2 regions of the Silvimonas soli genome follow, and region 2 is predicted to be linked to the other one. Evidence: riboswitches for the same ligand, from Rfam matches in the RefSeq annotation. Region 2 holds a riboswitch; the other holds the start of a gene.

Region 1 (4,416 bases), 1.2 Mb from region 2:
ACCAAAACCCGCTGATCAATAAATGAAGTCATTGCATTGCTCCCTGGTCGTGCTGCTGTGTGGATATTCAGTTGAATGAAGCGCAGTTTATCCACTCAGCGTCTGGAGATAATCCAGCAAAAAAGCGACAATCCCTCTACATTTCGTTGAGAATATTCCGGGCACTTCACGCCATGACACTGGATAACCTGCAAGACCTGAGCATCTTCGCCAAAGTTGTTGCCACTGGCAGTCAATCGGCCGCAGCCAGAGAACTGGATGTGTCACTGGCTGTGGTCAGCAAACGGCTGGCATTGCTGGAGAAACAACTTGGCGTGCGCTTGCTGAATCGCACCACGCGCCAGCAGTCGCTGACGGAAGAAGGCCAATTGTTTTACGCCAGTTGCGTGCGCATTCTGGCCGAAGTCAGCGAAGCCGAAACGCAACTCTTGCTGCATCGTGACAGCGTCAGTGGCGTGCTGCGCATCAACGCGCCCAACGCCTTTGGCCGCCGCCATCTGGTGCCGCTGGTCACCACCTTCCAGGCACGCCACCCGCAACTACGCGTTCAGCTGGACTTGACCGACGCGGTGATCGATCTGGTCGAAGGCGGAGTGGATGTAGCCATCCGCTTTGGCAGCCTGCCCGACTCCAGCCTGTTCGCCCGCGAGTTGGCGCCCAACTATCGCGTACTGTGCGCCTCGCCCGATTACATTGCCCGCCGTGGCTTACCGCAATCCCCGGCCGAACTGGTGCAACACGACTGCATTCTGTTTGGCGAGCAATTGGTCACCGAATGGCAGTTTCACGATGAGAGCATCAAAGTGCACGGCAACATCGTCACCAACCACGGCGAAGCCGCGCACGAACTGGCCTTGTGCGGCGCCGGGATCGTCCTCAAATCAATCTGGGATGTCGGTGCCGATCTGGACAGCGGCCAATTGATCCGTGTCCTCCCCGAACACGCCATCGCCTCCGCACCATTGCACGCGGTATACCTGCACAGCCGACACCTGGCCCCGCGCGTGCGACAGTTTGTGGCGTTTGTGAGTGAGCAATTGCAACAAGCCTGGCGCTGGGACCCGGCACCTAAACTGCGGGTGGCGGCATCCGGACAGAACCGGCGGGCACGGGTATCGGGGATTTGAGCCTTGGGATCGTTTGCAGCCAGGATTCGCGTAGCAATCCGGGGGCAACAGTGGGCAAATTTAATCGCCAGCGGTTCGATGACTCATTGCAATCCCGGATTCCCGCTGACGCTTCATCCGGGCTACATGGGTTTAGGCCCACAAATGGCGGATTGGCTAAACCCAATCCACCCTGCAACTTCATGTTTTTGACTTTTACCAAGCAAACAAAGCAGCCGATCACACCGACCGAGAGTCGGAGAACTTAGGCTCCGGCCGACCGTGGGAACGGCGGAGCCGCGCAAAGAACGCTGGCAAACAAACTGTTCGTTTCGGCTTTTGACTTCGGGCCCCGTCGGACGCTCGCGTCCCGGGTCGCCTTTCTTTTGGTTACTTTTCTTTGGCGAAGCAAAGAAAAGTAACGTGCCCCCGGCCACCGCCGGGTATCAAACGCCTTTCACACCCGTGCCGCAGGCACTAGCAACACTTGAAACGGAAGCCAAATCAGCCAGTCCACAATGGATTGTCGCCTCCCTTCAAATCCCGCCAAAACCCACGTTGCCCACAACACCCCAACAGCGGACAATCCTCCCCTGACTCGGGGTGCTTTTGCAGTTGCAAAGGCTGAGAGATACCCGTTACCTGATCCGGATAATGCTGGCGGAGGGAAGTCCCAAGTGGCCCTGTGCTGCTCGCCTGCACTGACCATCCGTATTACATGGATGGATCAATCCGGGCTGCCAAGGAGCCACATAAATGTCACCATTCGCAATCCCCACCCTGCCGTTTTCCATCATTGCCGACGAACTGGAACGCTTTCGCAGCGCGCATCCGCTGGTGCATGTGCTGACCAATGAAGTGGTACAGGAAATCACCGCCAATGTTTTGCTGGCTGCCGGTGCCGCGCCAGCCATGATTGTGGCGCAGGAAGAAGTCAGTATTTTTGCCAGCATTGCGGGCGCAGTGCTGATCAATGTCGGCACCTTGCGCGACACACAACTGGCGGCCATGCGGCAGGCCATCACCGCAGCCAATGCGGCCAACGTGCCATGGACGCTTGATCCGGTGGCGGTTGGCGCACTCGAATATCGCAGCAATGCCTGCCGTGAATTTATCCGGCAAAAGCCCGCAGCCATTCGCGGTAATGCCTCGGAAATCCTCGCGCTGGCCGGGATGGGCAGCGGTGGGCGTGGCGTAGACAGCACGGCGGGTTCCAACACCGCGTTGGCCGCAGCCCAGCAATTGGCCCGCGATACCGGCGCCGTCGTGGCTGTGACTGGCGAAATTGATTACATCACCGATGGCAACAGCACCTGGGCTACGCCCTGGGGCCATCCGCTAATGACGCAAGTGGTCGGCACCGGCTGCGCACTTTCTGCGTTGGTCGCCGCCTTTACTGCGCAAGCCCCCAACCGCCTGAACGCGGTGGCGACAGCGTGCGCTCTGGCCGGGATTAGCGGTCAGCGGGCACAAGCCATTAGTAATGGACCAGGCTCGTTCAAAGCGGCATTCCTCGACACGCTATATTTGTTGAGCCCCAACGAACTGCGGGAGATGACCGCGTGAAACCGTTTGATTTATCGCTTTATCTAGTGCTCGACCCTGACCTGTGCGGCGGACCGCAGGGCATGGTGGACACCGCCCGTATCGCCGCCGAGAACGGTGCCACCATCGTGCAACTGCGCGCGCCCAACTGGAAAAAACGCCAGTGGCTGGAAACCGCATTTGCGCTCAAGGCCGTGCTGGACCCACTTGGCGTGCCGCTGATCATCAATGACCATATCGACGTCGCAATCGCGGTCGATGCCGCAGGCGTGCACATCGGCCAGGCCGATCTGCCACCCGACGCCACACGCCGATTGATCGGGCCGGATAAAATCCTCGGACTATCCACCTCCAATGCGGCGCAAATGGCCGATGTACCGGCAGGACTGGTGGATTATCTGGGCGTGGGTCCGGTGTACCCCACCGGCACCAAACTGGATGCCTCGCCGGTGATCGGGCTGGATGAATTCAGCCAGCTTATGCGGGCCAAGCCACTGCCGGTGGTGGCGATTGGCGGCATCAAGCACGGCACGGCAGCGCCACTGATCCGCGCCGGGGCCGATGGTGTAGCCGTGGTTTCGGCCATTTGCGGTCAAGCCGATATCGCTGGCGCGACTGGCCATCTATTCATTGAAATTACCGGAGCCCGAACATGAGCCCCTCAACGATCCCGCACGCTCTCACCATCGCCGGTTCGGATTCTGGCGGTGGCGCTGGCATCCAGGCAGATCTGAAAACCTTCTCGGCGCTGGGCGCATACGGCATGAGCGTGTTGACCGCGCTGACCGCGCAGAACACCCAAGGTGTGCATGCGGTGCATCCAGTGCCGCCCGAGTTTGTCACAGCCCAACTGGATGCCGTGTTCAGCGATATCCGGGTCGATGCCGTCAAACTGGGCATGCTGGCCAATGCGGGGATCGTCCATGCCGTTGCGGCCAGCCTGGCAAAGTATCAGCCGACGCACATCGTGCTCGACACCGTGATGATCGCCAAAGGTGGGCACCCGTTGCTGGTGGCCGAAGCTGTGTCGGCGATTCGCGACGCGTTGTTGCCGCTGGCTTCGCTGATCACGCCTAACTTGCCAGAAGCCGCGGCGTTGCTAGGCGCCCCGGTCGCCACCACAGAAGATGAGATGCGCGCACAAGGTTATGCACTGATCGCCGCCGGTGCCAAAGCGGTGCTGATGAAAGGGGGACATCTGGGTGGCGCCGAGAGCCCGGATTGGCTGATCACGCCACAGTCCGAAACGCGCTTTGCCAATATCCGCATCGCTACCCGCAACACCCATGGCACCGGTTGCACATTGTCTGCCGCGCTGGCCGCTTTGCGTCCGCAACATCAGGACTGGCCGCAGACCGTGGCAGCAGCACGCGAATGGTTGCAAGCAGCGTTGATCGCAGCGGACCGGCTGGATGTCGGCCACGGAATTGGCCCGGTGCATCACTTTCACGCGTGGTGGTAATCAGCGGCAACCGGGCTCCCGGCACCAGGTTCTGCTGCCGGGAGTCTCTGCATCAACAATTTGACGACTGCTTATTTCATGCCCAGCGTGGTAGGTGAAAACAAATCACGCGCCAGAGATGCTTCCAGACTGCGTTATGGACGCGGGCCTAGAAAAACAATTTGCCGATCACCGGAGCGCCCAGCACGCTGATCAAACCGGCAATCATCATCACCAGGCTGGAGACTACGCCCTGCACTTCGCCAATCTGGCGGGCTTTGGCGGTACCGGCGCCATGGGCGGCGGCGCCAAAGATGGCACCGT
Region 2 (4,416 bases):
AATTCACTACCGCGCGCGGGCGATGTTCTTCGAGCAGGCGAGCGACCAGTTCACGATCACCAATATCGCCATGCACGAACGCATGCCGAGCATCGCCCGCAAGGGACTTGAGCGTATCGGCATTGCCCGCATAAGTGAGCTTGTCGAGATTGATGACGGCTTCGTTGCTTTCAGCCAGCCAGTCGAGAACAAAATTACCGCCGATAAAGCCGGCGCCGCCGGTGACCAGAATCATAATTTCAATGCGTCCATGGTATGGATAGAAACCGACAGAGCGTCATGTGCGCATGCTCTGTCGTAAAACCAGAAATGATCAGATATTTTGACAAAACTCGCCAGCAATACGCTTGTGAATCTGACAATTCAAAACAATCTGTGGTTATTTAGCGATATCAATAACGCGCCATCGCCGGCTCAACCTCGCCCGCCCAGCCATCCACCCCGCCCGCGAGGTTATAAACATGGCCAAACCCTTGCCGCTCCAGAAATACGCCGACTTGATAGCTGCGCATACCGTGATGGCAGATCACCACCATCTCTGCATCTTCATCCAGCTCCTGAAAACGCGACGGGATTTCATTCATCGGCAGGGGCTGGCTGTTTTCCAGGTGGCACATGGCAAATTCCCATGGCTCACGCACGTCGAGCAAAACCGGATTAGTTCGGGTTTCGTCCGCCAGCCAGGCGGCGAGGTCACGCGCGGATAATTGCTGCATTTGTTACTTTCCAGATACATGTGACTGCATAAAAAAGGCGTGGCACGCAGCCACGCCCTTGCGTTGTCGAGCAACCCGGCCTTAGAAGTGGAAGGCCGGTGCCACCGGTGCGTTTTTCATGCGCGGCAGGTTGTACTCAAACAGCTTTTCTTCGCTGAACGCGCCATGGTCAACGCGTTTTACCAGCGTTGCGCTCATGATTGGCAATTCGCCGACGATCGCGATCAGGCGACCACCTACGGCCAGTTGATCTTTCAGCGTAGCAGGCACAGAGGCAAAAGAGCCAGTGGCGATGATTACATCGAACGGCGCTTGCTCAGTCAGGCCATGCACGGCGTCGCCAACGATAACGCGAGCGTTGCGCACACCTGCGGCGGCCAGATTGGCTTCCGCTTGTGAGGCAAGGGCCGGTTCGATTTCGATGCCGTACACGTTGGCGGCCAAACCAGCTGCCAGCGCCATCAGATAGCCGGTGCCAGCACCAGCAATCAGCACCTTGTCGGCGGGCTGCAGTTCTACTTCTTGCAAGAAGCGGGCTTCGACTTTCGGTGCCAGCATGGTTGCGTCATGGCCGATAGGCAGTTCGGAATCCACAAAGGCCAGCGCCCTTTTGTCGGCCGGCACGAAGTCTTCGCGTTTGACCGTCAAAACCCGATCCAGCACCTTCTGATCCAGAACGTCCCAAGGACGGATTTGCTGTTCTACCAGCAAGTAACGGGCATGTTCCCAATCCATATTTTCACCTTGAATTCGGCCGCAAACCGGCGCGCGCACTATCAAATTAACTTGCGATTATCGCATAAAGTTAGTACCTTGCCACATAGAGTTTCGCTAGGGGTTCCGCTGTATTTGGCGGATGAGAGAGTCCCTTTGCACCTGATCCGGTTCACACCGGCGTAGGGAAGCGAAGCCGCCGTCCCCTCTGGCATGGCGTCTTTTGCGCATCCCCGCGCCCTTTTCATACAAGGAAGACGCCATGAATAATCGTGCAGATTTCACTGCAGCCCAGGCCCATGTGGACGAAGCTGCCATCCAGCCGCTGCCCAATTCCCGCAAAGTGTATGTCCAAGGCAGCCGCCCGGATCTGCGCGTGCCCATGCGCGAGATCAGCCAGAACGATACGCCGACCGCGTTTGGCGGCGAGCAAAATCCACCCATCACCGTGTATGACTGTTCCGGCTTGTACACGGACCCAACCGCAACGATTGATGTACGCAAAGGCTTGCCCAGTGTGCGCGGCGCGTGGATTGAGGAACGCAATGACACAGTCTTGCTGGATCAACTGACCAGCGACTTTGGCCGCATGCGTGCTGACGACAAGACGCTGGACGAACTGCGCTTTGAGCTGCATCGCCAGCCACGCAAGGCCAAAGACGGCGCCAACGTGTCGCAAATGCATTACGCCCGTCAAGGCGTCATCACGCCAGAAATGGAATACGTGGCGATCCGCGAAAACATGCGCCGCGAAGAATATATGCAAAGCCTGCTGGATATCGGCGGTGACAAAGGCAAGCGCATGGCGGATCTGATGCTGCGTCAGCATCCCGGCCAGAGTTTTGGCGCGTCCATCCCGGCCAAGATCACCCCCGAGTTTGTACGTGACGAAATCGCCCGTGGCCGCGCGATTATCCCCGCCAACATCAATCACCCCGAAGTCGAGCCAATGATCATTGGCCGCAATTTCCTGGTGAAGATCAACGGCAACATCGGCAACTCAGCCGTCACCTCGTCCATCAATGAAGAAGTCGACAAGATGACCTGGGGTATCCGCTGGGGCGCGGACACCATCATGGATTTGTCCACCGGCAAGAATATCCACGAAACGCGGGAGTGGATTCTGCGCAACAGCCCGGTGCCGATTGGCACGGTGCCAATCTACCAGGCGCTGGAAAAGGTTAACGGCAAGGCCGAAGACCTGACTTGGGAACTGTTCCGCGACACGCTGATCGAGCAAGCCGAACAAGGTGTGGATTACTTCACCATTCACGCGGGCGTATTGCTGCGTTATGTGCCGCTCACCGCCAACCGCATGACCGGCATTGTGTCGCGTGGCGGCTCGATCATGGCCAAGTGGTGTCTGGCGCATCACAAGGAGAACTTCCTCTACACGCATTTCGCCGACATCTGCGAAATCATGAAGGCCTACGATGTGAGTTTCTCGCTGGGCGATGGCTTGCGTCCAGGTTCGATCTGGGATGCCAACGACGAAGCCCAGTTGGGCGAATTGCGCACGCTGGGCGAGCTGACCCAGATTGCGTGGCAGCACGATGTACAGGTGATGATCGAAGGCCCGGGCCACGTGCCGATGCAGTTGATCAAAGAGAATATGGACCTGGAACTGCAAGACTGTTCCGAAGCGCCGTTCTACACGCTGGGGCCTTTGACCACCGATATCGCCCCCGGCTACGACCACATCACTTCCGCCATCGGTGCGGCGCAGATTGGCTGGTACGGCACGGCGATGCTGTGTTACGTGACACCGAAGGAACACCTGGGCTTGCCGAACAAAGATGATGTCAAGGAAGGCATCATCACCTACAAGCTGGCTGCACACGCTGCAGACCTGGCCAAGGGCCACCCAGGCGCGCAGATTCGCGACAATGCTTTGTCCAAAGCACGCTTTGAATTCCGCTGGGAAGACCAATTCAACCTGGGTCTCGATCCGGACAAAGCGCGTTCTTTCCACGATGAAACGCTGCCACAAGAAGGTGCCAAACTGGCGCACTTCTGTTCCATGTGTGGTCCGCACTTCTGCTCAATGAAGATCACCCAGGACGTGCGCGAATACGCAGCGCAGCAAGGCATCAACGAAGCGGAAGCGCTGAACAAGGGTATGCAAGCCAAATCCATCGAGTTCGTAAAACGCGGCGCCGAGGTTTATCACAAGGAATAACCCACGTCCGGGCCCGTCTACCGGGCCACGAGTGAGTCACAAAATGAGCGCTGCGGCGCTCATTTTTTTTGCGCGCTCAGCCAAGCTGGCATGAAGTGCCTTTCAACTACAGGATTGCTCCGTTAGTCGTGATTTTTTGTAAGCTTTATGCTTTCCATATTGAAATATTCCAACGCCACAGCGGAGTTCTTTGAGAAGGATCAGTGTTTACTTATAGATAAACAGTGAAGTTAATGCTTGACTCCTTGTATTGCATTGCACAAAAATTACTAACAACAGGGACAAACTTGTCTCCTATAGTAAATAAACTTCAATGCCATTTTGCGCCGTCAATATCCAACAGGAGCAAGCCATGTCTGTTTATCCAGTCGTTCTATGTGGTGGTAGCGGTTCGCGGCTGTGGCCAATGTCGCGTGGTGGGTATCCCAAGCAATACCTCAAGCTGACCGGCAAAAACAGCCTGTTGCAACAGACTGTGGAGCGTTTAAAGGGCATTGCCGAGGTTAATCCGCCGCTATTGATATCGCATGAAGAGCAGCGCTTTCTGGTGGCGGAGCAAGTGCGCAAAGTGGATGTCACGCCACAAACCATCGTGCTGGAGCCCGTCGGCAGAAATACGGCGCCTGCCGTCGCCATCGCCGCCTTGCTGGTCACCGAGAAAGACCCGGAAGGATTGCTGCTGGTACTACCGTCGGATCACGTCATCCAGAACGAGACAGTTTTCCACGCCTTGGTCGCGCAAGCGGCAACGGTGGCACAGATGGGCAAGCTGGTTACCTTCGGGATCAAGCCAACCTCGCCACAAAC

The links. A riboswitch is a leader RNA that binds a small molecule or an ion and turns the genes downstream of it on or off. The one in region 2 is predicted to bind thiamine pyrophosphate.
Region 1: another riboswitch for thiamine pyrophosphate. It lies ahead of thiM (hydroxyethylthiazole kinase); the one in region 2 lies ahead of thiC (phosphomethylpyrimidine synthase ThiC).

Annotation. Positions count from the first base shown of each region.
Region 1 is NZ_CP106736.1:635,293-639,708, forward strand. Features, by position in the region: gene N7220_RS02920 (SDR family oxidoreductase) at 1-32, opposite strand, end outside; gene N7220_RS02925 (LysR family transcriptional regulator) at 174-1,127, shown strand; TPP riboswitch at 1,696-1,792, shown strand; gene thiM (hydroxyethylthiazole kinase) at 1,863-2,672, shown strand; gene thiE (thiamine phosphate synthase) at 2,669-3,307, shown strand; gene thiD (bifunctional hydroxymethylpyrimidine kinase/phosphomethylpyrimidine kinase) at 3,304-4,113, shown strand; gene N7220_RS02945 (LrgB family protein) at 4,262-4,416, opposite strand, start outside.
Region 2 is NZ_CP106736.1:1,883,080-1,887,495, forward strand. Features, by position in the region: gene rfbB (dTDP-glucose 4,6-dehydratase) at 1-235, opposite strand, end outside; gene N7220_RS08615 (rhodanese-like domain-containing protein) at 393-716, opposite strand; gene N7220_RS08620 (protein-L-isoaspartate O-methyltransferase family protein) at 798-1,451, opposite strand; TPP riboswitch at 1,540-1,636, shown strand; gene thiC (phosphomethylpyrimidine synthase ThiC) at 1,693-3,609, shown strand; gene N7220_RS08630 (mannose-1-phosphate guanylyltransferase/mannose-6-phosphate isomerase) at 3,962-4,416, shown strand, end outside.